2 linked regions of the Pleomorphomonas sp. PLEO genome follow. The protein of the gene in region 1 binds, or shares a complex with, the protein of each later gene. Links are inferred from orthologs where the notes say so. Each region holds a gene or a part of one and is shown on either strand. Other genes may lie near its edges.

What was found. Proteins that work in one complex are often made in the same cells at the same time.
Region 2: the proteins of AB6N07_RS02660 (region 1) and ccmB are in contact, whole or in part, in a solved structure (PDB 8CE8), measured with the Escherichia coli proteins. The link is inferred for Pleomorphomonas sp. PLEO from one-to-one orthologs.

What each region holds. Positions count from the first base shown.
Region 1 is NZ_CP166625.1:617,985-620,775, forward strand. What follows is about bases 72-2,791. They hold AB6N07_RS02660 (heme ABC transporter permease), read right to left. Parts: upstream 1,936-2,791; coding sequence 1,207-1,935; downstream 72-1,206. Other genes in these bases: AB6N07_RS02645 (YggS family pyridoxal phosphate-dependent enzyme), read left to right, coding at 72-435; AB6N07_RS02650 (DsbE family thiol:disulfide interchange protein), read right to left, coding at 420-1,001; ccmD (heme exporter protein CcmD), read right to left, coding at 998-1,210; ftsY (signal recognition particle-docking protein FtsY), read right to left, coding at 2,065-2,791. Also shown: more of AB6N07_RS02645, read left to right, coding at 1-71. UniProt on the Escherichia coli protein: Required for the export of heme to the periplasm for the biogenesis of c-type cytochromes.
Region 2 is NZ_CP166625.1:833,757-836,774, reverse strand. The notes cover bases 72-3,018. They hold ccmB (heme exporter protein CcmB), read right to left. Parts: upstream 1,902-3,018; coding sequence 1,242-1,901; downstream 72-1,241. Other genes in these bases: acnA (aconitate hydratase AcnA), read left to right, coding at 2,859-3,018; ccmA (heme ABC exporter ATP-binding protein CcmA), read right to left, coding at 1,910-2,551; AB6N07_RS03625 (methyl-accepting chemotaxis protein), read left to right, coding at 72-1,128. In the rest of the region: more of AB6N07_RS03625, read left to right, coding at 1-71. UniProt on the Escherichia coli protein: Required for the export of heme to the periplasm for the biogenesis of c-type cytochromes.

The DNA of each region.
Region 1 (2,791 bases):
GGACCGCTGCAGTCGAACAAGGCACACGAGGCGGTTGCCCTATTCGATGTCATCCACAGTGTCGATCGCGAGAAGATCGCCGCCGCGCTTGCCAAGGAAATGCAGGCGCAAAGCCGTTTTCCCAAGCTGCTCGTTCAGGTCAATACCGGGGAGGAGCCGCAGAAGGCCGGCGTCGCACCGCGTGAAACGGTAGATTTCGTGAAACGTTGCCGCGAGGTGCACGGCCTCACCATTGCCGGGCTGATGTGCATTCCGCCGGTCGGCGATCCGCCGGCACCGCATTTCGCGCTGCTGGACGAACTGGCGCGGCGCGCCGGTGTTGCTTTCCGCTCGATGGGCATGTCGTCGGATTACGAAACGGCGATCGGCCAAGGCGCGACGCATGTACGCGTCGGTAGCGCCATCTTCGGCTATCGAGATTACGGCGCTGCCTGAGTGGCGAGCGCCTTTTCGATCGCCGGCATCAATTCGGTCGAAATCCGCTCCCGCGTGAGCGGCCCGACCAGCTTGGCGGCGATGCGGCCATTCGCCACCACGAAGGTTTCCGGTACGCCGTAGACACCCCAGTCGATACCGACGCGGCCGTTTCGGTCGGCGCCGATGGCAGTGTAGGGATTGCCCAGACCGTTGAGGAAACGCAGTGCCTGATCGTCGGCATCCTTGTAGTTGAGGCCGTAAAGGCGGATCCGCTGGTCTTTTGTAAGGTCGGTCAGGAGCGGATGTTCAGCTCGGCAGGGCGCGCACCAACTGGCGAAGACATTGACGACGAAAACGCCTTTGGCGAGATCGTCGTTTGAGAGACCGGAAACCGGCACACCATTCCGCGTCAGACCGGCAACGCCTTCAAGGCGGAAATCGGGTACTGGCTTGCCGATCAGCGCTGATGGGACTTCCGACGGATCGCCAGCGCCAAGCCTTGAATAGAACAAGACGGCAAGCGCCAGAAACAAGGCGAGCGGGACGAGCGCGAGAAATCCGATGCGGCGTGATGGCTTGCTCACGCCTGCGTCTCCAGGGGCGTCTCGGGTGCCAGGCGGGCGGCGGCGCGCGCCGAGCGTCGGGTCAGGCCACGCGCCTCGAGCGCGGCGAGCGTGCTTTTGAGCCGCCAGTGATCGAGGATGATCCAAACCGTCAGGCCCAAAGCGGCGAGCGCCGCCGCCCCATAGCTCAGGAGAATGAAACCGGCGTAGGGACCGAGGAGAGCGATCATCTGATAGCTCCGGCGGCTGTCAGGCCGAGGGCACGGATGCGCCGACGCAGGATCTCGTTGCGCATGGCGGCCAGATGCAGGGTGACGAGAAGACACGTAAAGGCCAGCGCCATGGCCGCGAGTGGCACCAGCATGGTGGCATCGATGGTCGGGCCGCCGATGCGGAACACCGAAGCGGGTTGGTGCAGCGTGTTCCACCAGTCGACAGAGAACTTGATGATCGGCAGGTTGACCGAGCCGACGAGGATCAGGATCGCAGCGGCGCGGGCGCCTCGGGTTGGATCCTCAATCGTGCGCCAGAGGGCGATGAGACCGAGATACATGATGAACAGCACCAGCACGGAGGTCAGGCGCGCGTCCCACTCCCAATAGGTGCCCCACATCGGCCGGCCCCACAGCGAACCGGTGACCAGCGCGAGGGCCGTAAACGTGGCGCCGATCGGCGCGGCGGCGCGAGCGGCGACGTCGGAGAGCGGGTGCCGCCAGACCAGTGTGCCGAGCGCCGAGACGGCCATGATCGAATAGGTCAGCATGGAGAGCCAGGCGGCCGGCACGTGAATGTACATGATCCTGACCGTTTCACCCTGGAGGTAGTCGGCTGGTGAGCGAGCTACCAGCGCAAGGCCTCCGACGAACAGAACAACAGTCAGTCCGGCCAGCCAGGGAATCAGGCGGCCGGCAAACGCCAGAAAACGGGTAGGATTGGCCAGGTCGGCGAGGGACATGCTTGCCTCGGGGTGGGCGATAGGCGCCAGTCGCGGCTTCGACGTATTCCAGGCTGCACACATAGCGATTTCGTGGGCGGCCGGCAATCCGGGGCTGTCCGAGGAACAAACGTCGGTTCAGGGATACGGTCAGTCACCGAGCCCGGCAATGGCGCGGGCGAAATCGCGGGCGGCGAAGGGCTCGAGATCGTCGATGCCCTCGCCAACTCCGATGAAGTGCACTGGCAGGCCGAATTTCTCGGCGATGGCAACGAGAATACCGCCGCGCGCCGTACCGTCGAGCTTGGTCATGACCAAGCCGGTGACGCCGGCGGTGCGACCGAAGGCTTCCACTTGGGAAACGGCATTCTGGCCGGTGGTGGCATCGAGGACCAGCAATACGTCGTGTGGTGCCGTGGGATCGATCTTGCGGAGAACGCGGACGACCTTCTCAAGTTCGGCCATCAGCTCCGCCTTGTTCTGCAAGCGACCGGCGGTGTCGATCATCAGGATGTCGATGCCTTCGGCTTTCGCCCGAGTCAGTGCGTCGAAGGCGAGACCGGCCGAATCAGCGCCGACTTCGCGGGCAACGATCGGCACATTCGCCCGTTCGGCCCATACTTTCAGCTGATCGATGGCGGCGGCGCGAAAGGTGTCACCGGCGGCCATCATGACTTTTTTGTCCTCGGCAACGAACTTCGAGGCGAGCTTGCCGATCGTGGTGGTTTTGCCGGAACCATTGACGCCGACCACGAGCACTACATGGGGCGCCTTATCCGTCTTCAGCGTGAAGGGCACGGCGACCGGGGCGAGCACCTTCTCCACCTCGGCGGCAAGGATCGTTTTCACTTCCTCGTCGGTGATGTCTTTGCCATAG
Region 2 (3,018 bases), 220 kb from region 1 along the record:
ATTCGCCGCACGCTGCTGATCGTGGCCGGCCTGTCGGTGGTCGGCGCCGTGGCGCTGGCCTTCGTGATCGGCCGCTCGATCTCACGGCCAGTCGTGGCCATCTCTCACGCCATGGGAAAGGTCTCTGACGGCGATCTGCGGACGGTGGTGCCCGGTCTTGGCCGCAAGGACGAGGTCGGCACCATGGCCGAGGCGCTCGAAGTGTTCAAAACGAGCCTTGTCCAGGCGGCCGACGCCCGTGCCACCCGCGAAGCCGATGCGGCGGCGCAGGCCGAGTCGAGGCGCAGCGAAGTCCAACAGCTTGCCGACATGTTCGAGCAGACCGTCGGCGGCATTGCCTCCTCGCTGGCCGCCGCCGCTGGCCAGCTCAACGGCTCGGCCCAGACCCTCTCCCAGTCCTCCGCCGACCTGACACAGAAGGCATCCACCGTAACCACGGCCTCCGAAGCGGCCTCTGCCGGCGTCGGCACCGTAGCCGCCGCCGCCGAGGAACTGGCATCTTCGATCGCCGAGATCGGCCGACAGGTGAATGAATCAACCGAAGTGGCCTCGAAAGCCGTGCAGGACGCCTCCGATACGGCGGCCAAGGTGCGCGAGCTGTCGGAAGCGGCGCGGAAAATTGGCGCGGTGGTCGATCTCATCAACACCATTGCCGGCCAGACCAATCTTCTGGCACTGAATGCCACCATTGAGGCGGCACGGGCGGGCGAGGCCGGCAAGGGCTTCGCCGTCGTCGCCGCCGAGGTCAAGCAGCTCGCCGACCAGACCGCCAAGGCCACGAGCGAGATCGGCGCCCAGGTGGCCTCGATCCAGGCATCGACGGCCGATTCCAGCGACGCCATCATGCGCATCACCGAGACCATCGGCCATATCTCGAAAGTGTCCAACACGGTGGCCGGCTCGGTCCGCGACCAGGGAACCGCGACGCAAGAAATCGCTGACTCCGTGCAGAAGGCAGCGGAGGGTACCAGCACCGTGGCTTACAATATCGTCAAGGTCGGCGATGCGGCAAACGAATCGGCCGTTGCCGCGCAGGAAGTGTTGCACGCCTCGGACGCCCTCTCGGCTCAGGCCGAGCGTCTGCAGAGCGAACTCCAGCTCTTCCTCGCCACCATCCGGGCGGCCTGACGCGTCTGTGCTAGAGCCTATCCGACGAACTCAGGTTCGCCGGGTAGCCTCTATCTCCTTGTTAAGACGCAATTCCGGACGCAAAACCGGTGTCCACTTTTGCTGGAATTGCTCTAGTCGAGCCCGTTTCTAAGCGCGGCGGCGGTGGCGATCGGTGAGATCGCCGCCGCCGTCAGCGTTACGGCGACGATGAGCAGGAAGGGCGTACGGAAAGCCGCCGGATCATAGGCGACGGCGGTCGAGGCGGCGACGCCGAAGATCAGTATCGGCACGGCGAACGGCAGCACCAGGATCGGCAACAACAGGCCACCGCGTCGCAGCGACACTGTCAGACCGGCACCAATGGCTCCGAGCAGGGTCAGTGCCGGCGTACCGACCAGGAGCGTCGCCACGGTGGCGAGCGTCACATCGACAGGCATGGCCAAAAGCAGCGACAGAAAGGGAGCCGCGATGACAAGGGGCAAGCCCGTCGCGGTCCAGTGAGCCGCGACCTTGACAATCACCAGCAGTTCCAGCGACCGGCCGGACGCCACCATCAGGTCGAGCGCACCGTCGTCGCGATCGGCCTCGAACAGCCGGTCGAGACCAAGCAACGTCGCGAGTAGCGCGCCGATCCACAGGATGGCCGGTCCGAGACGCGACAGCAGGTTGAGATCCGGCCCGATGGCGAAAGGAAAGGTCGTCACCACGATCAGGTAGAACAGCACGCCCATCATGGCGCCGCCGCCAATGCGGACGGCAAGGCGCAATTCGCGGACATAGAGAGCGGCCAGCGGCGGCATCAGACCATCTCCCCAACGACAAGACGAAGCGAGCGGGCGCCGGCAAGACCAATGGTGAGGTGGGTCGCTGCGATGATAGCGCCGCCAGCATGCAGATGAGCGGCCATGAGATTGACCAGACTCGCCTCCGAGGCGGCATCAAGGGCGGCGGTCGGCTCATCGAGCAGCCACAGCGGCCGGCGCACGGCGATGAGGCGGGCGATGGCAAGGCGCCGCCGCTGTCCAGCCGATAGATAAGCCGCCGGCAGGGCGGCAAGATCGACGAGCCCTACGCTATCGAGAGCCACATCCACCGGCGCGCCGCCGTCGCTCCCCAGGAAATCCCGCCAAAAGGCGAGGTTCTCGCCGACCGTCAGGGCCGGTTTCACGGCGTCGCGGTGGCCGAGATAATGAATGTGACGGCCAACCTCGTCAGGATCGGCGACGCCGTCAGCCAGAAAGCGCACGGATCCCTCCGCCGGCCGGCCGAGCCCGGCGAGCGCCCGGAGTAGAGTCGACTTGCCGACACCGTTGGGACCGGTGACCAGGATGGCCTCGCCTCCGATAATCTGGAAATCAACGCCCTCGATCACCCGCCGGCCGCCACGGTCGACGCCGAGTGCCTCAACAACGAGACGAAAGGGCTGATAGGGCTGGCTCAAGGCTCTCTCCGGCGCGGACGGCGTCTTTTCCCAATAGAGCATCGCGGCTGGGGGCGTAAGCTGCTTTCGCTCCCGGCTTGGCCTTGGAGAGGCCAACCATGGAATGAGCTCCATATGGTAGAATTTCGTACGCAAGGTCTGGTGAGCGGCCACCTTATTCTCTATAAGGCGCAAGGAAGTCTCCGGTCGTAATCTGACCATTACGTAAACGTCAAACTGCTCGCCGGTGGCGAGGTCCTGCCCGATCGGATGCCGGCACCGCCGTCGCCCGCTGGCAAGGCGCCCCCGGCACGAAAGGGGCCCGCGCATGCCGTCGCTCGACAGCTTCAAGTCCAAGAGAGAACTTCAGGTCGGCTCTAAGACCTATGTCTACTACGACCTGAAGGTGGCGGAGGAGAATGGCCTTGCCGGCGTCTCCCGCCTGCCGGTGTCGCTGAAGGTTATCCTTGAAAACCTGCTGCGCTTTG